DNA from 2 places in the Streptomyces sp. NPDC020299 genome. Region 2 is predicted to be linked to the other one. Evidence: predicted binding sites of a transcription regulator. Region 2 holds the regulator's gene; the other holds the start of a gene.

The links. The regulator HspR, encoded in region 2, represses chaperone genes until heat shock. The targets are predictions, from matches to a motif close to TTGAGNNNNNNNNNCTCAA.
Positions count from the first base shown of each region.
Region 1: the regulator HspR is predicted to act here: its motif matches at 9,225-9,243, upstream of lon (endopeptidase La).

Region 1 is NZ_JBIRWL010000020.1:149,584-161,552, forward strand. Features, by position in the region: gene ACH45E_RS37840 (multifunctional oxoglutarate decarboxylase/oxoglutarate dehydrogenase thiamine pyrophosphate-binding subunit/dihydrolipoyllysine-residue succinyltransferase subunit) at 1-2,762, opposite strand, end outside; gene ACH45E_RS37845 (ATP-binding protein) at 3,506-4,615, opposite strand; gene ACH45E_RS37850 (response regulator transcription factor) at 4,612-5,352, opposite strand; gene ACH45E_RS37855 (spermidine synthase) at 5,475-6,152, opposite strand; gene ACH45E_RS37860 (rhomboid-like protein) at 6,369-7,166, shown strand; gene ACH45E_RS37865 (TIGR03086 family metal-binding protein) at 7,695-8,261, shown strand; gene ACH45E_RS37870 (GNAT family N-acetyltransferase) at 8,298-9,098, opposite strand; gene lon (endopeptidase La) at 9,266-11,695, shown strand; gene ACH45E_RS37880 (lysozyme) at 11,782-11,969, opposite strand, start outside.
Region 2 is NZ_JBIRWL010000003.1:479,292-491,260, reverse strand. Features, by position in the region: gene ACH45E_RS10195 (LuxR C-terminal-related transcriptional regulator) at 1-960, opposite strand, end outside; gene ACH45E_RS10190 (substrate-binding domain-containing protein) at 1,286-2,392, opposite strand; gene ACH45E_RS10185 (heat shock protein transcriptional repressor HspR) at 2,848-3,315, opposite strand; gene dnaJ (molecular chaperone DnaJ) at 3,321-4,523, opposite strand; gene grpE (nucleotide exchange factor GrpE) at 4,563-5,222, opposite strand; gene dnaK (molecular chaperone DnaK) at 5,219-7,063, opposite strand; gene ACH45E_RS10165 (MraY family glycosyltransferase) at 7,158-8,282, opposite strand; gene ACH45E_RS10160 ((Fe-S)-binding protein) at 8,527-10,809, shown strand; gene ACH45E_RS10155 (DUF397 domain-containing protein) at 10,875-11,057, opposite strand; gene ACH45E_RS10150 (DUF397 domain-containing protein) at 11,215-11,394, opposite strand; gene ACH45E_RS10145 (DUF397 domain-containing protein) at 11,417-11,596, opposite strand; gene ACH45E_RS10140 (Scr1 family TA system antitoxin-like transcriptional regulator) at 11,608-11,787, opposite strand; gene ACH45E_RS10135 (hypothetical protein) at 11,737-11,901, shown strand.

The DNA of each region.
Region 1 (11,969 bases), on a different contig from region 2:
CCCATGCCCCAGTCGATCGTGCCGTCCTCGACCATCGTCGCCCGGCGCTGCAACTGCGGCAGCAGACGCGGGTGCACGTGGAAGGAGTCGGGGATGTTGACCTGGGACTCGGCGATCCGCTTCACGACCTCCGTGGAGATCGCGGTGTTCACGGCCACCGGGAAGTCCGCCTGCGGATCCGACACCGGGCCGGAGATCGGCTGGGACGTGGCCTCGCGGACCTCCGTGAAGACCTTCTCCAGCTGGCCCTGGTAGTCCTGAAGGGCCTGCTCGGCCTCTTCCAGGGTGATGTCGCCGCGACCGATGAGGGACTCGGTGTACAGCTTGCGCACCGAGCGCTTCTTGTCGATCAGGTCGTACATCAGCGGCTGGGTGAAGGCCGGGTTGTCCGACTCGTTGTGACCGCGGCGGCGGTAGCAGATGAGGTCGATCACCACGTCCTTGTTGAACGCCTGGCGGAACTCGAAGGCCAGCCGCGCGACGCGGACCACGGCCTCCGGGTCGTCGCCGTTCACGTGGAAGATCGGGGCCTCGATCATGCGGGCCACGTCCGTCGCGTACATGGAGGAACGCGAGGACTCGGGGGCCGCGGTGAAGCCGACCTGGTTGTTGATGACGATGTGGACCGTGCCGCCGGTGCGGTAGCCGCGCAGCTGCGACATGTTCAGGGTCTCGGCCACCACGCCCTGACCCGCGAAGGCCGCGTCGCCGTGGATCGCCACCGGCAGGACCGTGAAGTCCGTGCCGCCCTTGTTGATGATGTCCTGCTTGGCGCGGCTGATGCCCTCGATGACCGGGTCGACCGTCTCCAGGTGGGACGGGTTCGCGGCCAGGGAGACCGTGATCTGCTCGCCGTCCAGGCCGGTGAAGGTGCCTTCGGCGCCCAGGTGGTACTTCACGTCGCCGGAGCCGTGCATCGACTTCGGGTCGAGGTTGCCCTCGAACTCGCGGAAGATCTGCGCGTACGACTTGCCGACGATGTTGGCGAGGACGTTCAGCCGGCCGCGGTGGGCCATGCCGATGACGACCTCGTCGAGGCGGGACTCGGCGGCCGAGTCCAGCACCGCGTCGAGCAGCGGGATGACGGACTCGCCGCCCTCCAGGGAGAAGCGCTTCTGGCCGACGTACTTCGTCTGGAGGAAGGTCTCGAAGGCCTCCGCCGCGTTCAGCCGGCGCAGGATGCGCAGCTGCTCCTCGCGCTCCGGCTTGGAGTGCTGGCGCTCCACACGGTCCTGGATCCACTTGCGCTGCTTGGGGTCCTGGATGTGCATGAACTCGATGCCGGTGGTGCGGCAGTACGAGTCGCGGAGCACGCCGAGGATGTCGCGCAGCTTCATCATCGACTTGCCGGCGAAGCCGCCGACGGCGAACTCGCGCTCCAGGTCCCACAGGGTGAGGCCGTGCTCGACGATGTCCAGGTCGGGGTGCTTGCGCTGGCGGTACTCCAGCGGGTCGGTGTCGGCCATGACGTGGCCGCGGACCCGGTAGGAGTGGATCAGCTCGAAGACACGGGCGGCCTTGGTGACGTCGTCGTCGTGGCTGGCGTCGATGTCCTTGAGCCAGCGGACCGGCTCGTAGGGGATGCGCAGCGCCTCGAAGATGTCGTCGTAGAAGCCGCTGTCGCCGAGCAGGAGGTTGGCGACAGCGCGCAGGAACTCGCCGGAGGCGGCGCCCTGGATCACCCGGTGGTCGTAGGTCGACGTGAGCGTCATGACCTTGGAGACGCCGAGCTTGTTCAGGGTGTCCTGGCTGGTGCCCTGGAACTCCGCCGGGTAGTCCATGGAGCCGACGCCCATGATCACCGACTGGCCGGGCATCAGGCGCGGCACGGAGTGGACGGTGCCGAGGCCACCGGGGTTGGTCAGGGAGACCGTGACGCCGGTGAAGTCGTCCATCGTCAGCTTGTTGTCGCGGGCGCGACGGACGATGTCCTCGTAGGCCTGCCAGAACTCGAAGAAGTTCAGCGTCTCGGCCTTCTTGATGGCGGCCACGACGAGCTGGCGGTCGCCGTTGGGCTTCACCAGGTCGATGGCCAGGCCGAGGTTCACGTGCGGCGGCTTGACGAGGGTCGGCTTGCCGTCCTTCTCGCCGAACGACCAGTTCATCGACGGCATGGCCTTGATGGCCTGCACCATCGCGTAGCCGATGATGTGCGTGAAGGAGATCTTCCCGCCGCGGGCCCGCTTGAGGTGGTTGTTGATGACGATGCGGTTGTCGAACAGCAGCTTCACCGGGACCGCGCGGACCGAGGTGGCGGTCGGCAGCTCCAGCGAGGCGTTCATGTTCTTGGCGACCGCGGCGGACGGACCGCGCAGCGTCACGAACTCCGGGCCGTCCGCGGCAGCGGGGGCCGCCGCGGCGGCGGGCTGGGCCTTCGCCTTCGGCTGAGCGGGCGCGGCGGGCTGCGCGGGCTTGGCGGCCGGGGCCGGGGCGCTCGCCGCGGGCTGCGCGGCCTGCGCGGGCTTGGCGGGCGCGGCGGGCTGTGCCGGCGCCGGGGCGCTCGCAGCCGGCGCGGCCGGAGCCGCGGGCTTGGCCGGAGCCGGAGTGGCAGCGGTGGGGGTCTCCGCGGTCCCCGCGGCGGCGGCGCCGGGCTTGTAATCAGCGAAGAAGTCCCACCAGGCCCGGTCTACCGAATTCGGGTCCTGGAGGTACTGCTGATAGATCTCGTCGACGAGCCACTCGTTCGGACCGAACGCGGCAGCGGGGTTCTTCCCGGCTTGGTCGTCGGTCGAGATGCTCGAGTTACTGGACTGTGGCGACACGGCGGCAACCGCCCTCTTCCGCTTCACAAGGTGATGGACAGCGGGAATAAAGGCTACGCCCCCAAGACCGCGAAGGTCAGGTCGGGCCCGTCCATCGTCGTGTAAGTCACATCGAAAAGTGTGTTTCGGGGGTTGATATGGCGGGAAACAAGCGTGGTTCACCCGCGAAAGGGACGCCTCGACCGTGTCCCGGGCGCGGCACGTCACACGCCTCTCCCTGATCACACGTGTCCGTCAGCGCGGACACCCGTGGATCATGTGGCTCCGGTTCGAACTTTACGTCAACTTGGCACGGATGGCTCTCCCGTACGGGTGACCAGAACCCAGCAGCCCCGACCGAATCCGGCCACCGGGTTTCCAGCCGCGGCACGGATCCACCCCGGAGAGGGCGACCGCGGGGCCTGACCGGGATGCTGTGGCCCGTGTCGGGTTCGGCGTGGTCCGGTGGATGCGCTCGGGGGCGGTGAGCGGTCGGCCGGGCCGGGAAGGCTCACCCCGGGGCAGGTGGCCAGGGGCCGGCGGTCCCGCCCGCATCTGGCCACCCATCCGGCCGCTGTGCGGATCAGCTCAGGGGGGAGCGCTCTCCCGGGCGGCCGACCAAGGGGCGGCAGCCCGGTACGGATCCGGCCCCCCGATCCGGCCGCCGTGTGATCAGCCGCTCAGGGCGGGGCGTTCTCCGGGGAGGGTGCCCGGGGTTCGGCGGTCCCGCCCGGACCTGGCCCCCTGACCCGGCCGCCGTGCGATCAGCCGCTCAGGGCGGAGCGTTCTCCCGGGAGGGTGACCAGGATTCGGCAGCCGCGTTCGGATTCGGCTACGCCGATCCGGCCGCCGTGGAGGTCGACGGCCCAGCGGGCGATGGCGAGGCCGAGGCCGGTGCCACCGTCGCTGCCCGGGCCGTGCGGGCGGCGTACCGCGCCCCGGTTGAAGCGCTCGAACACCCGGCGCCACTCCGACCTGGGGATCCCAGGCCCCTCGTCCAGGACCTCCAGCTCCAGCGACTCCGGCTGCGGCCCGCGCCGCGCCTTCACCGTCACGCGGCCGTGCGGCGGGCTGTGCTTGACCGCGTTGTCGATGAGATTCGCCACGACCTGGTGGATCCGCTCCGGATCCGCGTGCGCGGTCAGCTCCGGCGGGGAGACGTCGAGGTGCAGATGGACGTCCGTACGGGTGTGGCTGCCGGAGCCGGAGGCCATGCCCGCGCGCGCGGAGGCGACCATGTTGGCCTCCTTCAGCACGCCCGAGAGGTACGGCCACACCTCGAAGCGCCGCATGCGCAGCGGTACGACGCCGTTGTCCAGCCGGGACAGGTCCAGCAGGGTCTCCACCAGCCGCCCGAGCCGCTCGGTCTGCTTCAGGGCCGTCCGCATGGTCTCCGGGTCGGCCTCCGCGATGCCGTCGACGACGTTCTCCAGCACCGCCCGCAGCCCCGCGATGGGCGTACGCAACTCGTGCGAGACGTTCGCCACCAGCTCCTTGCGCTGGAGATCCTGCGCCTCCAGCTCATCGGCCATGACATTGATCGTCTCGGCCAGATCGCCCAGCTCGTCCCGGCGGCTCTCGCTCACCCGGCGCGTGTAGTCGCCGTGCGCGATGGACCGGGCCACGGTGTTCATCTCGTCCAGCGGCGCGGTGAGCGAATGCGCCACGAACTGCGTTATCAACAATGTGGCGATCATCGAGAAGACCGTGATGAAGCGCAGCTCCGTCTTGGTGTGCACCGCGATCACCGACAGCCCCGTGGTGATCAGCACCGACGTGACGACGAGCGCGCCCAGCTTGGTCTTGATCGAGAACGGACGTACGCCGCCCCAGGGATCCCCGGGACCTCCCCGCGTGGCCGGCCCGTCGCTCATGGCGTCGGGGTCTCCAAGGCGTAGCCCACGCCGTGCACGGTACGGATCCGCTCGGCCCCGATCTTCCGGCGCAGCGCCTTGATGTGGCTGTCGACGGTCCGGGTGCCGGAGGCGTCCGCCCAGTCCCAGACCTCGGCCAGCAACTGCTCCCGGGAGAGCACCGCGCGCGGAGTGTTCGCCAGGCAGACCAGCAGGTCGAACTCGGTCGGCGTCAGATGGACGTCCTCGGAACGCACCCGCACGCGCCGCTGCGCGTGGTCGATCTCCAGCTCGCCCAGGCGCAGGATGCCCGAGCGCGGGGTGGACGCGGCGATCGCCGCCCGCTCCACCCGGCGCAGCAGCACATGCACCCGTGCGGCCAGCTCCCGCATCGAGAACGGCTTGGTCATGTAGTCGTCGGCGCCGACGCCCAGCCCGACCAGCATGTCGGTCTCGTCGTCGCGCGCGGTCAGCATCATCACCGGCACCGGACGGGCGGCCTGCACACGACGGCAGACCTCCAGACCGTCGAAGCCGGGCAGCATGATGTCGAGGATCAGCAGATCGGGCTGCCAGGCCTCGGCGGTGTCGACGGCGGCCGGGCCGTCTCCGGCGGTTTGCACCAGGAATCCCTCGGCGCGCAGCCGGGCCGCGATGGCGTCGACGATCGTCGGATCGTCCTCGACGACCAGGACCCGGCGCTGCGCGCCCTGGGTGGCCGCCGCCGCGCCGTTGTGGGAGGTGTGTGTCTGCTCCATCGCCCGCCCCTGAGGTGCTTTCCGGAACCAGTGGGGTGGTTCCTCGGTCTGCGCATGGTTGCGATTGACGCTTGAATGATCCGCGTCAGGGAAGCACATTACGGGGAGTGGCGTCGCATTTGCTATCCAGGGCGTACGGCGAGGTGCACGGCGTCCGGAACGCCCCGGGCAACGGGGATCTCTTCGGTACGCACCTGCCGGAACCCGGCATTCCGCAAGGTACCTTCAAATTCCGGGGAGGGCCGCGCCGACCACACCGCGAGCACTCCGCCGGGTCTCAAAGCCCTTGCACAGCCTGCCAGTCCGACTGACGAGTAGAGCCCCTCGTTGCCCTCCGTGACAGTCCAGCCGGGGCCGTTGTCGATGTCCAGGCACAGGGCGTCGTACGTGGCGCATGTCTCACCGAGGTGCGCCAGGAGATCGCCTTCCACGATCCGGGCGCGCGGGTCGGCGAGCGCGGCGGCGGAGAGCGCGGACAGGGGGCCGCCGAGGTGCCAGTCGATGACGGCCCGCTCGCGTTCCACCACCGTGATCCGGCCCCAGCGCGGATCGGCCGCCGCGTGCGCGAGCGAGAAACCGACGCCCAGCCCGCCGATCAGTACTTCCGGCTCCGGCCGGCCGTCCAGCGCGCGGTACGCGGCGTCCACGAGCAGCCGCTCCGAGCGGCCGTCGGAGGTGTCCATCAGGAAGCAGCCGTTGGCGATGATCTGGAGCAACTCGCCGTGGCGGCGCAGCACCACCTCCCCGTACGGGCCCTCGCGACGGTCCAGGACCACGGGAATGTCGTAGGTGGCTACCATGGCGCCATCCTGCCCCAACGGGGCTTGGCGGGCAGGCGAATTACGGGTGGCCCGCGGGGTGCCGGCCGAGAGCCGCGGCAGAGGGAGGCGGGCCGCCCGCGCGGACGCAGGACGAGGATGAGAGGTTCCTGTGAATCCGGCCTCGCGTGGTGTCGGTCATAGACAGCGACGGGTGGGGCGCGAAGGGTGGGGCGGAACGGAAGGGAGCGCCTCACCTTGGAACCGACCGCGAGGGCCGCCACGACGGCCCCGTTTCCGCCCCTCTCCGAAGACGGCCGCCCGTCCGCCGAACTGGCCGAACTGCTGGACGGCGTGCCGCGCCAGCGCGTCCCGGCGACGGCGAGCGGCCCCGCGGCGGCAGCGGTCGCGCGCCCGCTCCCAGCCCCGGCCCCCGCCTTCCGCCCCTGGCGGCTGCTGCCCACCCCCACCGGAACGCCGTTCACCGTCGGCTACGCGGCCGTGCTCGCCCTGACCTCGCTGTTCACCGAGTACGCCGACCCGTCCCTCGTGCACGCCCTCCACCAGGCCTCCAGCACGGACGTTGCACATCTGCTGCGCTCGCCCGTGCTGGTGCTGCTGGCGAGCGCGCTGTGGATCGCCGGCGGGCTCCTTTCGCCGTACGCGCTCGCCTTCGTGCTCGTGCTGACCGCGCTGGAACGGCGGACAGGCGGACTGCGCGCGGCCGGGATCTTCCTGCTCGGGCACGTACTGGCCACCCTCGCCACCGAGGTGCCCGTCGGCCTCGCGGTCCTCGCCGGGCACCTGCCGCACAGCTCCCTGCACCGCCTGGACTACGGCATCAGCTTCGGCGTGGCAGCCGGCGTCGGCTCCCTGGCCGGCCTCCTCACCCCCTGGCTGCGCTGGCCCCTGCTCGCCCTGGCCGGCGGCATCATCATCCAGGACCTGATCGCCTTCACCGACCCGATGACCAACTGGGGCCACCTGATCTCCCTGGCCATAGGCGTCACCACCTGGCCCCTGGTCAGACACTGGCAGCGGACCCGCACCACCTGACTCCGGCCGCCGCCTCCCGCTGCGCGGGGCTCGCGCCATGCCGGCGATTGGCCAGCCGGGGGCCGGTGTTCCCTCCAGCCTGACGCCGTCCTCGAAGGGGACGGGCGGCCCCGGCCGCTCGGGCACGCGCGCGTGGGCGTACTTCCGCTCCGGGATGGTGGCCTCGTGTGCACTGCACACTGCACGCTGCACGTGGCGACGTATGCGAACCGGGCGGGGTGTCGGTACGGGAGGCGTCGACGAAGCCAAGGTGCTGGGCCGCGACGCCCAGCCGTAGCCTGGCCGGCGCCCGGACCGCCGAGACGGGGCTCCATCGCCACCCCGTCTTCCCAGCCGCCGGGAACGCTGCCTCGGCCGCCACCACGGCGGCCCGCGATCACCGCTCGACGCCCGGGCCCCGCCCGCGTACCGACCCCTGGAGTCGCTGTCACTCCCCCGGCAGTCTCAGCGGATTGCCTATGAACTCCGTCCCGATGGTGTAGCGATGACCTCGCGAAGGCATGACGGAAGCGCACGGGGGAGGCCCGGATGACCGAGGCGGTACGGCGTATGGAGCGGGCGATCACGATGACCGGGCGGGTGGTGAACGGGGTCTCGGACGAGCAGTGGACGCTGCCGACGCCGTGTGCGGAATGGGACGCGCGCGCCCTGCTCAACCACACCGTGGGCGGCATGCGCATCTTCGCCGCCCAGTTGGACGGCAGGGAACCCGAGGCCGACCACGAGTCCGACTGGCTTGCGGACGACCCGAAGGCCGCGTACGCCTCGGCGGCCGAGCTGGACCGCGCGACCTGGAACCGGCCCGGCGCCCTCGACACCACCCTCCGGCTCTCGTTCGGAGCCGTGCCCGGGCCGCTCGCGGCGCAGATCCACCTCACCGAGGTCTGCGTGCACGGCGTCGACCTGGCCATCGCGACGGACCGGCGGGCGCTGCTCGACGAGGAACTGTGCGAGGGACTGCTCCGCACGGTGCGGCAGATGGACGGCTTCGACGCCTTCCGGGTCCCCGGAATCTTCGCCGAGGAGACCCCGGCACCCCCCGGCGCCCCCGCACACACCCGCCTGCTGGCCTTCCTGGGCCGCACGGTCTCCTGACCTCTCGGCCCAGGTCGCCAGGTACCCCCTAGGGCCCTAGGCCCGCCCCTCCGGCGACCACACGTACGGCGTGGTCGTCGTCACCGCGTAGAAGCCCAGGCGGCGCAGGATCGGGGCGCTGTCGGCGGAGGCGTCGACGTTGAGGTATCTGATGCCGCGGGCGGCGGCGAGGCCGGCGCGGGTGGCGACCATGGCGCGGTAGATGCCCTTGCCGCGCCACTCGGCGAGCGTGGAGCCGCCCAGCAGGCCGGCGAACTCCGTACCGGGGCGGAAGAGCAGCCAGGCCGCGCAGACGATCTCACCGTCGGCCTCGGCGACGTGCACGGAGATGTCGTCCGGGCCGACCGTGAGCCGCCCGATCAGATGCTCGGCGAGCCAGCTCATGTCCTGGTCCCATACGGCCGTCTGCAGGGCGGCGATCCGGTGCATGTCCGCCTCGGCGGTGACCCGGCGCAGTGTGACGCCGTCGGGCAGTACGGGCTGCCGCACGGCCAGCTCCGCCACGGGCGCCACCAGCACCGTCTCCTGCTCCTCGGGCACGAACCCCGCCGCGCGCAGCCGGTCGGTCAGGTCGGCCGGGGCGTCGTGGCCGCGGATCTTCCACTCCACCGCCTCGCCGCGCGCCGCGAAGAAGTCCCGCTGCCGCGCGATCAGCTCGTCCAGCTCCCGCCCGCGCAGGCCCAGATCGCGCGGCGCGCTGAGGAAGCCGCGGAAATCCCCGACGACCCGCAGCAGTTCGCCGTCGTACTCGTGCGTGATCCCGGGCGGCGGAGCGGGCGGAACGGCGCGTATCTGGGCGTCGTAGGCGGCGAGCAGCGCCGCGGTGTCGGTCGTCATCGGGGGCACGGTACGGGGAATGCCGGGGCGGGCGGCAACTGCTTTTAAGAGGGGTCGAAGTCGCGGCCGACGAAGTGATCGCTCACAGCGAACACCCCTTGGGGAACAATCAAGGGCTCACAAGCATTGAGTCGGCATAGCTCAATTTGACTGCCCAAGGGGAGATCATGACTGCTGAGTCCACGGCGTCCACACCACTCACCCTGCCCGTTCTGCCGCTCGACGACGAGGTCGTGCTGCCCGGGATGGTGGTCCCGCTGGACCTGAGCGACTCCGAGGTGCGCGCCGCGGTGGAGGCCGCACAGGCCGCCGCCCGGTCGGCGCCGGGGAAGCCCAAGGTGCTGCTGGTGCCACGCATCGAGGGGACGTACGCCAAGACCGGTGTGCTGGGCACGGTCGAGCAGGTCGGCCGGCTCGCCGACGGCGACCCGGGCGCCCTGATCCGCGGCCGCGGCCGGGTGAGGATCGGCGCCGGGACCACCGGGCCGGGTGCGGCCCTGTGGGTCGAGGGCACGAGGATCGACGAGAGCGTGCCGGACCCGCTGCCGGGTCAGGCCGCCGAACTCGTCAAGGAGTACAAGGCCCTCGCCAGCAGCTGGCTGAAGAAGCGCGGCGCCTGGCAGGTCGTGGACCGCGTCCAGGCCATCGACGACGTCTCCGCGCTCGCCGACAACTCCGGCTACTCGCCGTTCCTGACCACCGACCAGAAGGTCGAGCTGCTGGAGACCGCCGACCCGGTCGCCCGCCTCAAGCTCGCCACCCAGCAACTGCGCGACCACCTCGCCGAGCAGGACGTGGCCGAGACCATCGCCAAGGACGTCCAGGAGGGCGTCGACAAGCAGCAGCGCGAGTTCCTGCTGCGCCGCCAGCTGGAAGCCGTCCGCAAGGAACTGCGCGAGCTGAACGGCGACTCCAAGGACTCGGCCGAGGAGTCCGACGACTACCGTGCCCGCGTCGAGGCCGCCGACCTGCCCGAGAAGGTCCGCGAGGCGGCCCTGAAGGAGGTCGACAAGCTGGAGCGGGCCAGTGACCAGTCGCCCGAGGGCAGCTGGATCCGCACCTGGCTCGACACGATCCTCGAACTGCCGTGGAACGAGCGGACCGAGGACGCCTACGACATCCAGGGCGCCAAGACCGTCCTGGACGCCGAGCACGCGGGACTGGAGGACGTCAAGGAGCGGATCACCGAGTACCTGGCGGTGCGCAAGCGCCGTACCGACCGGGGCCTGGGCGTGATCGGCGGCCGGCGCGGTGGTGCCGTACTGGCCCTCGTCGGTCCGCCCGGCGTCGGCAAGACGTCGCTCGGTGAATCCGTGGCCCACGCGATGGGCCGCAAGTTCGTCCGCGTCGCCCTCGGCGGTGTCCGGGACGAGGCCGAGATCCGCGGCCACCGGCGTACGTACGTCGGCGCGCTGCCCGGCCGGATCGTCCGCGCGATCAAGGAGGCCGGTTCGATGAACCCGGTCGTCCTGCTCGACGAGATCGACAAGGTGGGCTCGGACTTCCGCGGCGACCCCGCGGCCGCCCTCCTCGAAGTCCTCGACCCGGCTCAGAACCACACCTTCCGGGACCACTACCTGGAGGTCGAGCTGGACCTGTCGGACGTGGTCTTCCTCGCCACCGCCAACGTCCTGGAGGCCATCCCCGAGGCCCTGCTCGACCGCATGGAGCTGGTCCGGCTGGACGGCTACACCGAGGACGAGAAGGTCGTCATCGCCCGCGACCACCTGCTCCCGCGCCAGCTGGACCGGGCGGGCCTGCACAAGGACGAGGTCACCCTCGACGAGAGCGCGCTGCGGGGGCTCGCCGGCGAGTACACGCGCGAGGCGGGCGTGCGCAACCTGGAGCGGTCGATCGCCCGGCTGCTGCGCAAGGTCGCGGCCCAGCACGAACTGGGCGAGCGGGAGCTGCCGTTCACCGTCACCGACGGCGACCTGCGCTCTCTGATCGGCCGGCCGCACCACGTGCCCGAGTCCGCCCAGGACCCGGCCGAGCGCCGTACGGCGGTCCCGGGCGTGGCGACCGGCCTGGCGGTGACCGGCGCGGGCGGTGACGTCCTGTACGTCGAGGCGTCCCTCGCCGACCCCGAGACGGGCGCGGCGGGCCTGACCCTCACCGGTCAGCTGGGCGACGTGATGAAGGAGTCGGCGCAGATCGCGCTGAGCTTCCTGCGCTCTCACGGCGCCGAGCTGGAACTGCCCGTCGCCGACCTCAAGGACCGGGGCGTGCACATCCACTTCCCGGCGGGCGCGGTCCCGAAGGACGGCCCGAGCGCCGGCATCACGATGACCACGGCACTCGCCTCGCTCCTGTCCGGCCGGCTGGTCCGCACGGACGTGGCGATGACCGGCGAGGTCTCCCTGACCGGCCGGGTCCTGCCCATCGGCGGCGTGAAGCAGAAGCTGCTCGCCGCCCACCGCGCCGGGGTGACCACCGTGATCATCCCCAAGCGCAACGAACCCGACCTGGACGACGTCCCGGCCGAGGTGCTGGACAAGCTCGCCGTCCACGCCGTGACCGACGTCCGCCAGGTCCTGGAGCTGGCGCTCGCGCCCGCCACGAGCGAGGCGACGCCGGAGGTTCCGGTCGCGGCGTGACGGACGCGTCCGGAAAGGCAGGGCCCGGGTCCCGTGAGGGAGGCCCGGGCCCTCGCCGTACGTCAGCCGGTCAGCCAGCCGGCCGGTCAGCCGTTCGCGAGGGCGACCACGCGGTCCAGCGCCCCGTTGAACTTGTCGTGGTCCCCGACCGTCGGCCCGGACGACGTGTACTGCCACATCGTGTAGAAGGACCACCCCGACGGCAGCGTGCCCGCGTCCGACGCGTACCGCGCGATCCACAGCGGGTTGTCCGACGCGAAGCCGCCGTAGTCGC
Region 2 (11,969 bases):
TATGCGTACGCCCAGTTGGGTACGGCTGGCTGCCCCCAGGGTCTCCGACAGGCGGGCGATGTGGGCACGGCAGGTGCGGACGCTGATACCGAGCCGCTCGGCGATCACCGCGTCCTGGTGGCCCTCCGCGAGCAGAGCCGCGATGGACTGTTCGCGGTGGGAGATGCCCTCGATGCCGGTGTCGGGCAGCGGCGCGGTCAGCGGTATCGCCAGCCGCCACAGTCTTTCGAAAACCGTCACCAGGTATTCGACCAGCGCGGGGTGGCGCAGCTCCAGCGCCATCGTCCGGTCGGCGTTGGCGGGGATGAAGGCCACCGTGCGGTCGAAGAGGATCAGCCGGTCGATGACCTCGTCCAGGGTGCGGGCCTCGACCGCGTCACCCATCAGCTCCAGGTAGTTCAGCAGCCCCTGCCCGTGCCGGGCCACGTGCGTGTACAGGTCGCGCATGCGCACACCCCGGCCGCGCAGCTCCAGCGCCCGGTGCAGGCCCTCGGTGAGCTCCGCCTCCCGCCGGATGCCGCCGGGCTGCACGGTGAGCACCTCGGTGGTGCACGCCTCGGTCGCCTCGTCCATCGCGGCCTGGATCCGTGACAGCCCGTCCAGGACGCGGATGGCGGTGCCCTCCGCCGAGGCCGCCGCGGAGGCCTGCAACTGCCGTCCCAGGCCCGCGTAGCGCTCGAAGGCGGCCACCGCCGAGCCCACCCGCCGCTGGCTGTCCCTGACCTCGTCGTACACCCCGCGCAGCAGCCGGGTCATGACCTCCTGCGGGGAGGTCGGCACCAGCCAGTCCATGTCGTCGGGGTCGGGGTGCAGCAGCGCCAGGTCCAGCAGGCAGGACACCGCCTCGGCGTCCGCGCGCGCCACACGGCCGCGCCGTACGGCCCGGGAATACACGCGGTCCCCGGCCTCGCACAGTCGGTCGGCACCGTGGGGATGCTCCTCCGTCCCGTGCCCGGCCATCGCCCATTCCACCCCTGGTTTGCTGCCACATCCGCAGCGCAACTATGCGCGGCCCCGACCGGGTCCGCAACACGGCTCTCCGGGCCACGGCCGCCGTAAACCACCGGAATGACCCGCTATCCTCCGGCCCCCGCCCATCACATCGCAACAAGCTGAGGGGGGCGGAATCGAACGCCACAGGGGGCGTCATGGTGTCCGCCGGAACGCGACAAGGCGCCCACCCTCGCGGGTGAACGCCTTGTACCGCGGCACATTGACCGGGAAGCGGGATACTTCGAAGTGGCTGCTTCGAAGTGGCTGCTTCGAAGTGGCTGCTTAGAGTGGGCTACTTCAGACCGATGGACGCGCAGGCCGCCTTGTACTTGGCCGTGCAGATGTCGTCCACCTTGTAGATGCCGTCCGCGATGACTGTGCTCTTGATGGTCTTCCGCGTCAGGGCGTTCACCGTGACCAGCTGGGCGGGGATGTCCTTGTCGGTCGGGCTGTCGACCTTGTCGCGGGTGAGGGCGTCGAACTGGATGTCATGGCCCTGGATCCGGGCGACGGCCATCTCGGCGGCGGCCTCGGCCTCGTCCGGGTAGGGCTTGTAGACGCTCATGTACTGCTCGCCGGAAACCACCCGCTGCACCGCCGTCAGCTCCGCGTCCTGACCGGTGACGGGGGGCACGGTGGTGACGCCCGCGTTCTTGAACGCCTCGACGATGCCGCCGGCCATGGCGTCGTTCGCGGAGTAGACGGCGGCGATGTTGTCCTTGCCGATCGAGTTGATCGCCTTGGTCATCTCGGTCCGGGCGAGCTTCGGGTCCCACTTGTCGGTGTCGTAGCTCGCGGCGATGGTCACCTTGCCGTTGAGCTCGGAGAGCGCGCCCTGCTTGAACTGCTTGGCGTTCGGGTCGGTGGGCGAGCCGTTGATCATGACGACCTTGTCGGAGGTGTCGGCCTGCGAGCCCAGCGCCTCGAGCAGCGTGCGGGCCTGCACCTCGCCGACGAGCTCGTTGTCGAAGGAGACGTACGCGTCGATCGGGCCCTCGGACAGCCGGTCGTAGGCGATGACCGGGATGCCCGCGTCCTTGGCCTTCTTCACGGTGGGCGCGATGAGGTGCGAGTCGACGGCGTCGAGGATGATGACGTCGACCTTGTCGTCGATCATCTTCTGCATCTGGGCGGTCTGCACCTTCGCGTTGGCACCCGCGTTCTGGTACTCGGTCTTGCCCTGCTTCTTGGTGAGCTCCGTGACCTTGGCCTTGATGATCGGGTAGTCGAACTCCGCGTACCGCGTGTTCGTCTTCTCCGGCATCAGCACGCCCACGGTGATGTCGTTGCCCTTCGTCGGGCTTGCGTCGCTCGAGCTCCCCGTCGCGTTCAGCACACCGCAGCCGGCGAGCGAGAGGGAGATCGTGGTGGCGGCCACGGAGAGGGCGATACGACGCATTCGAGGGCTCACTTCAGGTGCGTTCGGGACGTGGCGGCTCCTATGCCACCCAGATGTCTGAAAAGCCAACGCGGAGGCCCCCACCGGCGTCAAGCGGAATCACTTAACGAGTGCGCAACACCACGCTCCGCTGCACCTGTGAAGGCTCAGCGGAATCGCCTCCAAACGCCCTTTACGGGCCCTCCACCCAACGGGAGTTCACGTGGAGGCAAAGAGCAGTACAACCGACTCCGTCCCTCCCGGGCCGTGATCGTCGGCAACACGAACGCCTGCCGGGTCGTCGTACAGCCCGAGCAGAGGATCGAACGAACCCGGCCAGACGCAGTGACAGACACGACGACAGAGAAACGACAGACAAACGACAGACACAACGACAGCCGCACCGCCACCCGCTGACGGGCCGCACGGAAAAGGGCCCGGAGTCGCCTCCGGGCCCTCTGCCGCACATGGGCGGGTCAGTCGCTCTGCTGCTGCCGCTTCGGCCGCCAGACCACCAGGGCGCTGGTCTGCTGGACCTCCTGGTACGGGACCAGGTCCCGCCGGTAGGAGGCGTGCACGGCGGCCTCGCGCTGGCGCATGGTGGCCGCGGCCCCGTCGAGGGCCGCCTGCATTTCCGCCACACGGGACTGGAGGGCGGCGACCTGGTTCTCCAGTTCGATGATGCGCTTGATGCCGGCCAGGTTGATGCCCTCGTCCTGCGACAACTGCTGGACGGTGCGCAGCAGTTCGATGTCGCGGGCCGAGTAGCGGCGGCCCCGGCCCGGAGTGCGGTCGGGCGAGACCAGCCCCAGGCGGTCGTACTGGCGCAGCGTCTGGGGGTGCAGGCCGGAGAGCTGGGCCGCCACCGAGATGACGTAGACCGGGGTTTCCTCGGTCAGTTCATACGGCCCACGGAAATTGTCACTGCGTCGACGGCCGTCCATCCCACTCAAGCTCCCTTCGCAGCCTCGAACAGCTCGGCCCGCGGGTCCTCGCCCGCGGTCGCCTCGCGATACGCCTCGAGCGCGTCACGAGCCTTCCCCGTCACGTCCCTGGGAACACTCACCTCGACGGTGACCAACAGGTCGCCGCGGGTGCCGTCCTTGCGGACCGCGCCCTTGCCCCGCGCCCGCATGGTGCGGCCGTTGGGCGTGCCCGGCGGCAGCTTCAGCGTGACGGCGGGGCCGCCGAGGGTCGGGACCCGGACCTCGCCGCCGAGGGCAGCCTCGGCGAACGTCACCGGGACGGTCACCGTGAGGTTGTCGCCCCTGCGGCCGAACACCGGGTGCTCGCCGACGTGCACGACCACGTACAGGTCGCCCGCCGGTCCGCCCCGCTCGCCGGGCGCGCCCTTGCCGCGCAGCCGGATGCGCTGCCCGTCGGTGACGCCGGCCGGGATGCGGACCTGCATGGTGCGGGAGGACTTGGCCCGGCCGCTGCCCTTGCACTCCAGGCAGGGGTGCTCGGCCATCAGGCCGCGTCCCTTGCAGTCGGGGCAGGGGTCGGTGAGGGAGAACCCTCCCCCGGAGCCCCGGGCCACCTGGCCGGTGCCGACGCAGGTCGGGCACACGCGGGGCGTGCCGTTCTTGTCGCCGGTGCCCGAACAGGCCTTGCACGGTGCCTGCGAGGACATCCTGAGCGGGACCGTGGCCCCCTCGATGGCCTCCGTGAAGCTCAGCGTGACCTCGGACTCGATGTCCTGGCCGCGCCGGGGCTGGGTGCGCGTGGTGCCCGCGCCGCCGCCCCGGTTGAACAGGCCCCCGAAGACGTCACCGATTCCGCCGCCGAAGCCGCCGCCCCCGCCCTGGGGGCCGCCGGCGCCGCCCGCGCCGCCCGCGCCGCCTCCGAAGAGGTCGCCCAGGTCGAAGTTGAACGATCCGCCGCCCGCGCCCGGCCCCGGGCGGAAGCCCCCGTTGCCGAACAGGGCGCGTGCCTCGTCGTACTCCTTGCGCTTCTTCGGGTCACCGAGGATGTCGTTCGCCTCGGAGATCTCCTTGAAGCGGTCCTCGGCCTTGGCGTTGCCCTTGTTGGCGTCCGGGTGGAACTCGCGGGCGAGCTTCCGGTACGCCTTCTTGATCTCGGCCTCGGTGGCGTCCTTGGGGACGCCGAGGACCTTGTAGTAGTCCTTCTCGATGAAGTCCTTGGTGCTCATCCCCGACGCCCCTCCTTCCCTGCTCGGTTCGTGTCGACGTCAGCCCTCCTCCGGGCCACCGCTCTCCTTGTCATCAGCCGCCGGGCTCTCCTCGGACCCCTCGGCCTTGACCGTCTGCGCCCCGGGCTGCGGTTCGGCCACGGCCACCCGCGCGGGGCGGATGGTGCGCTCGCCGATGCGATACCCGGGCTGCAGAATCGCCACGCACGTCGTCTCGGTGACGTCCGGCGCGTAGCTGTGCATCAGGGCCTCGTGGATCGTCGGGTCGAAGGGCTCGCCCTCCTTGCCGAACTGCTGGAGGCCCATCTTGGCGGCGACGGTCTCCAGCGACTCGGCGACCGACTTGAAGCCGCCGACGAGTTCGCCGTGTTCCCGCGCGCGGCCGATGTCGTCCAGCACGGGCAGGAGCTCGGTCAGGAGGTTCGCGATGGCGATCTCCTTGACCGTGATCCGGTCGCGCTCCACGCGGCGGCGGTAGTTCTGGTACTCGGCCTGGAGTCGCTGGAGGTCCGCGGTGCGCTCACCGAGCGCGGTGCGCACCTGGTCCAGCTGGGCCACCAGGCCCGCTGTCTGGCTCGCGTCCCCGGCCGGGGCCGCCTGCTCCTTGGAGGAGGAGGCGGCCTTCGGCTCGGCGTCTTCAGGGGTGGCGCCGGAGGGGACGTCGGGCTTCTCCTCGAAGCCCGGGGTCTCCTCCGTCACGCGGCACCGTCCTTGCGCTCGTCGTCGACGATCTCCGCGTCGACGACGTCGTCGTCGGCCTTGGCCTCACCGGCACCGGCGGACTCAGCCCCGGCGGCCTGCGAAGCCTGGGCGTCGGCGTACATGGCCTGGCCGAGCTTCTGGGAGACGGCCGCGACCTTCTCCGTGGCGGTGCGGATCTCGGCGGTGTCCTCGCCCTTGAGGGCTTCCTTCAGCTCGCCGATCGCGTCCTCGACCTCGGTCTTGATCTCGCCGGGGACCTTGTCCTCGTTGTCCTTGAGGAACTTCTCGGTCTGGTAGACGAGCTGCTCGCCCTGGTTGCGGGACTCGGCGGCCTCGCGGCGGGCGTGGTCCTCCTCCGCGTACTTCTCGGCCTCCTGGCGCATGCGGTCGACCTCGTCCTTCGGCAGCGAGGAGCCGCCGGTGACGGTCATCTTCTGCTCCTTGCCGGTGCCGAGGTCCTTCGCCGTGACGTGCATGATGCCGTTGGCGTCGATGTCGAAGGAGACCTCGATCTGCGGGACGCCACGCGGCGCCGGCGGCAGACCGGTCAGCTCGAACATGCCGAGCTTCTTGTTGTAGGCCGCGATCTCGCGCTCGCCCTGGTAGACCTGGATCTGCACGGACGGCTGGTTGTCCTCGGCCGTCGTGAAGATCTCCGACCGCTTGGTCGGGATGGTCGTGTTGCGCTCGATGAGCTTGGTCATGATGCCGCCCTTGGTCTCGATACCGAGGGACAGCGGGGTGACGTCGAGGAGCAGGACGTCCTTGACCTCGCCCTTGAGGACACCGGCCTGGAGCGAGGCGCCGATGGCGACGACCTCGTCCGGGTTCACACCCTTGTTGGCCTCCTTGCCGCCGGTGAGCTCCTTGACGAGCTCGGCCACGGCGGGCATACGGGTGGAACCGCCGACGAGGACGACGTGGTCGATCTCGCCGAGGGCGATGCCGGCGTCCTTGATGACGTTGTGGAACGGCGTCTTGCAGCGCTCCAGCAGGTCCGCGGTCAGCTGCTGGAACTGGGCGCGGGTGAGCTTCTCGTCCAGGTGCAGCGGGCCCTCGGCGGACGCGGTGATGTAGGGCAGGTTGATCGAGGTCTCGCTGGACGAGGACAGCTCGATCTTGGCCTTCTCGGCGGCCTCGCGGAGGCGCTGGAGGGCCATCTTGTCCTTGGCCAGGTCCACGCCGTGACCGGACTTGAACTGCTGCACCAGGTAGTCGACGACGCGCTGGTCCCAGTCGTCACCACCGAGGTGGTTGTCACCGTTGGTGGCCTTCACCTCGACGACGCCGTCGCCGATCTCCAGCAGGGACACGTCGAAGGTGCCGCCACCGAGGTCGAAGACGAGGATCGTCTGGTCGTCCTTGTCGAGGCCGTACGCGAGCGCGGCCGCGGTCGGCTCGTTGACGATGCGCAGGACGTTCAGACCGGCGATCTCGCCGGCCTCCTTCGTCGCCTGGCGCTCGGAGTCGTTGAAGTACGCCGGGACGGTGATGACCGCGTCGGTCACCTTCTCGCCCAGGTAGGACTCGGCGTCGCGCTTCAGCTTCTGCAGGATGAAGGCGGAGATCTGCTGCGGGTTGAAGGGCTTCCCGTCCAGCTCCATCTTCCAGTCGGTGCCCATGTGGCGCTTGACGGACCGGATGGTCCGGTCCACGTTGGTGACCGCCTGGCGCTTGGCGACCTCGCCGACGAGCACCTCGCCGTTCTTGGCGAAGGCGACGACGGACGGCGTGGTCCTGGCACCCTCGGCGTTGGTGATGACGGTGGGCTCGCCGCCTTCGAGAACGCTGACGACGGAGTTAGTCGTGCCCAGGTCGATGCCGACCGCACGTGCCATGGTGAATTCCTCCAGCTGACTTGAGTGGAACAGGCTCAAGTGTGCACGAGGGGGCCCGCCCGGTCAACAGACATGAGTCGGGCGGACTCAAGTCTTATCCGTTCCTTACACGCAAGGCGCCGCTGACCTGCGCGGATGTCCGGGTGGACGTATGCGCGGAGGGTTGCGCGGCCACCCGAATGCCCGTCTGCGCCGGCGCTCGCACACCCGTCTGCGTGGCTGTCCGCATGCCCGTCTGCGTGGCCGTCCGGCGGCGCCCGTAGGCGGGTACGCGCAGCAGCCCGAGCACCACCACGGACGCCCCGCCGACCACCCACAGCACGGCCGGCTCCCCCGCCCAGCCGCTGTGTACGAGCACCCCGACGACCACCGCCGCGAAGGCCCCGGCTCCCAGCAGCACGGTGGCCCCCGGCGGGGTGAGCCCGAGCCTCCGCAGCCGGTGGGCCAGGTGGTCGGGCCCGCCGCGCAGCAGCGGGCGCCGGGCCATCAGCCGGGAGAGGACCACGAGGACCACGTCCGCGGTGGCGACGGCGGTGAGCGGGAACAGCACCCGCACGCTGGACCCGAGCGGGTACCCCGCCCGGGCGAACACCGTGGCGGCGGCGAGCAGGAAGCCGGTGAACAGCGACCCGCAGGCGCCGAGCCCGATCCGCGCGGGCGGCCAGTTGTGCATGAGGAACCCGGTGAGGGCGGCGGCGAGCACGCTCAGCAGCACCGCCAGCCCGTCCATCACCTCGGCCGCCGCGCACGCCCCCGCCCCGAAGGCCGTCACCACACCGACCGTTCCCGCGAGCCCGTCGGCGTGGTCCAGCGCCCGGAAGGCGAGCGTGACGAAGACGATCCAGCCCACCGCCAGCAGCCCGGCGAGCAGCCCCGTCTCCTCGTACGGCACGACACAGGCCGCCGCCACCGCCGCACCGGCGACCAGTACCCGCGCCCGCAGCCGCCACACATCGGCGACCAGCCCGAGCGCGGCGACCCCGGCCCCGGCGACCAGCAGGTCCCCCACTCCGTCCCCGAGCGGCGCGACCCGAGACCACTGCCCCATACCGGCGACGAGGCAGGTGACGGCCACCACGGCCAGTCCCCCGAACAGCGGCATGGGCCGCTGCCGCCGCCGGTCGACGACCCCGGCCCGCAGGACCGGCCCTCTCAGCAGCGCCGCGAGCACGGCGGTCAGGAGGAGGGCGGTGGTGGCGGCGAGGATCCCGTAGAGCACGGCAATAAATTAGGCGCGAAAGGAGCGATTGTGGATGAATAACACGATCAGATTGCCCGCCGAGTGGGCGGCTCCATCGCGGGAAGGACCTCCACCCAGGGGCCACCCAGGCACGCCTCAGCGACCCAGATCACCCCGCGCCCGGCTGCATCCGGACGGAAGATGGGGGTAGTCTCAGACGGACTGCATAAGTTACCGCTTAGTAATGTTGCTCAGTTAATTCGAGGCCGCCTCAGGAGCCCCAATGCAACTCGCCGCGATCATCGTGTCGCTGGTCCTGATCGTGGTCGGCGTGGCACTGTTCGGCCGCGCCCTCCTGCAGATCTACAACTTCATGCGGCTGGGCCAGCCGGTACCGGCCGGCACGCGGACCAACGATCCCACACAGCGCACCATCACCGTGGTCAGGGAGTTCCTCGGCCACACCCGGATGAACCGCTGGGGCATCGTCGGCGTGGCGCACTGGTTCGTGGCGGTGGGCTTCTTCACCCTGCTGCTGACGATCGTCAACGCGATCGGCCAGCTGTTCCAGGCCGACTGGATCCTGCCGGTCCTCGGCGACTGGGCACCGTACAACGTGTACGTCGAGTTCATCGGCACCATGACGGTGGTCGGCATCCTCGCCCTGATCGCCATACGCCAGCTGAACCACCCGCGCAACCCGGGCCGCAAGTCCCGCTTCGCCGGCTCCAACTTCGGCCAGGCGTACTTCGTCGAGGCCGTCATCCTCATCGTCGGTGTCTGCATCTTCATGCTGCACGCCCTCGAAGGCGCCCAGCACCACGTGGACGGCTACGAGGCGTCGTTCTTCATCTCGTACCCGGTGGTGCACTGGCTCGCGGGCATGGACGTCTCCACGCTCCAGAACCTCACCTACTTCTTCGCCGGCCTGAAGATCGCGACCTCGTTCATCTGGATGATCACGGTCGCCCTGAAGACCGACATGGGCGTGGCCTGGCACCGCTTCCTCGCCTTCCCGAACATCTGGTTCAAGCGGAACGCGACCGGCGAGACCTCCCTGGGCGCCCTGCTCCCGATGACGAGCGGCGGCAAGCCGATCAACTTCGAGGACCCGGGCGACGACGACGTCTTCGGCGTCTCGCAGGTCGAGCAGTTCTCCTGGAAGGGCCTGCTCGACTTCTCCACCTGCACCGAGTGCGGCCGCTGCCAGTCGCAGTGCCCCGCCTGGAACACCGGCAAGCCGCTCTCCCCCAAGCTCCTGATCATGTCCCTGAGGGACCACGCGCACGCCAAGGCGCCCTACCTGCTCGCGGGTGGCGGCAAGACCATGGAGGGCGAGGAGAAGGCGTCCGAGGAGCAGCTGAAGGACGTCCCCGCCGCCGCCCTGGCGGAGGCCGAGCGCCCGCTGATCGGCACCGCGGAAGAGAACGGCGTCATCGACCCGGACGTGCTGTGGTCCTGCACCACCTGCGGCGCCTGCGTCGAGCAGTGCCCCGTCGACATCGAGCATGTCGACCACATCGTCGACATGCGCCGCTACCAGGTCATGATCGAATCGGCCTTCCCCTCCGAGGCGGGCACGATGCTCAAGAACCTGGAGAAGAAGGGCAACCCCTGGGGCCTGGCCAAGAAGCAGCGCCTGGAGTGGCTCAAGGAGGTCGACTTCGAGGTCCCGGTCGTCGGCAAGGACATCGAGGACCTCTCCGAGGTCGAGTACCTGTACTGGGTCGGCTGCGCCGGCGCCCTCGAGGACCGCGCCAAGAAGACCACCAAGGCCTTCGCCGAACTCCTCCACATCGCGGGCGTCAAGTTCGCGATCATGGGCGGCGACGAGAAGTGCACCGGTGACTCGGCGCGCCGCCTCGGCAACGAGCCCCTGTTCCAGGAGCTCGGCATGGAGAACGTGATGGCCCTGAACACGGCGTTCGGCGAGGAGCTGGACGACGACGGCAAGGTCACACCGGAGTCCGCGAAGCCGAAGTCGGCGAAGAAGATCGTCGCCACCTGCCCGCACTGCCTGAACACCCTCGGCAACGAGTACCCGCAGCTCGGCGGCGACTACGAGGTCATCCACCACACCCAGCTGCTCCAGCACCTCGTCGACGAGGGCAAGCTGATCCCGGTCACCCCGGTCGAGGGCATCATCACCTACCACGACCCGTGCTACCTGGGCCGCCACAACAAGATCTACACGCCCCCGCGCGAGATCATCGCCAAGGTCCCGGGCCTGCGCAACGAGGAGATGCACCGTCACAAGGAGCGCGGCTTCTGCTGCGGCGCCGGCGGTGCGCGGATGTGGATGGAGGAGCGGATCGGCAAGCGCATCAACAACGAGCGCGTCGACGAGGCCCTGTCCCTGAACCCGGACATCGTCTCCACGGCGTGCCCCTTCTGCCTCGTGATGCTGACCGACTCGGTCAACGGCAAGAAGAACGATGGCAAGGCCAAGGAGTCCATCCAGGTCGTCGACGTCGCCCAGCTCCTCCTCGACTCGGTCAAGACCCCGGTCGACCCGGCGGGCGAGGCCGAGACGGAGAGCGAGCCGGAGCCGGAGCCGGTGAAGTAATCACCCCGTTCGGTACGACCGACGCCCCGCACCTGTTCCTGGTGCGGGGCGTCGTCGTGTCGGGGCTACTCCCGGCGCAGGTGGCGTATCAGAGCGGTGAGCTGGGGCCGGGTGGCGTGGAGGACGGTTGCGGGGTCTTCGCTCTCGCGGAGAAGGATCGATTCCGGAGTGGCGGCGACCTCGACGCAGTCGGAGGAATCTCCGCCGCCGGAAAAGGAGGACTTCTGCCAGATCGTGCCCAGGGTCATATCGGAACCTTTCGCAATGCGGCACCGCCGTTCGCAGCTCGGCTCAGCTGCCCCAATTGGAAGACATGGGCCACGCCAAAGCCTCGCGACCTGCGGCTTTGCGGCTCGCGGTCGGCCCATACCTTCCAATTACGGGAAGCGTGCCGCGTCAAGTGGCCTACTCCGGACGCAGGTGGTCCAGCAGAGCGGCCAGTTGAGGTCGAGACGTGCTGAGCATGGTCCCGGGGTGATCGCTCTCGCGGAGAAGGATCGACTCCAAGGTGGCGGCGAGTTCGACGCAGTCGTCGGAGTCGCCCCCGCCCGAGAAGGAGGACTTCTGCCAGGCGCTCCCTACCATGCTGGTCCCTTCTGGCGGGAGCTCACTCAGGACGCAGATGCCTTATCAGTGCGGCTAGTTGGGGTCGCGAGGTGTTGAGGACGGTCCTGAGGTCGTCGCTCTCGCGCAGAAGGATTGCTTCCGGGGTGGCGGCGATCTCGACACAGTTGGAGGAATCCCCGCCGCCGGAGAAGGAGGACTTCTGCCAGATCATGTCCTGCATATCGGGCCCTTTCACATCCGCTGAACGAGACGCTCGATGAAGTCCCTTGCCTCTACGACTCCCAGCGCAGCCCCTTCCACCATCCGGAACACCTCTCGGTACCGGTGGAGCTGCGCTGACGCGTCCAGCAAGGCACCGCCGTGCGGAGTATCAACCAGCACAGTGTCCAACTGGCCGGACGCGGGCTGCACCTGGTCCAGGCGTACGCCGACGACTGGGGCTGGTTCCACGTCAACGGCCCTCAGCGCAAGGACGGGAACGGCAAGTACGTGTGGTGCGAACTGGCCGCGAAACCCGCGGAGTAGGACACCCCGTGGGGCAAACCCCCGTACGCACACGCCAGTTGGCGGGATGTTGGTGACGGACGGGGCAG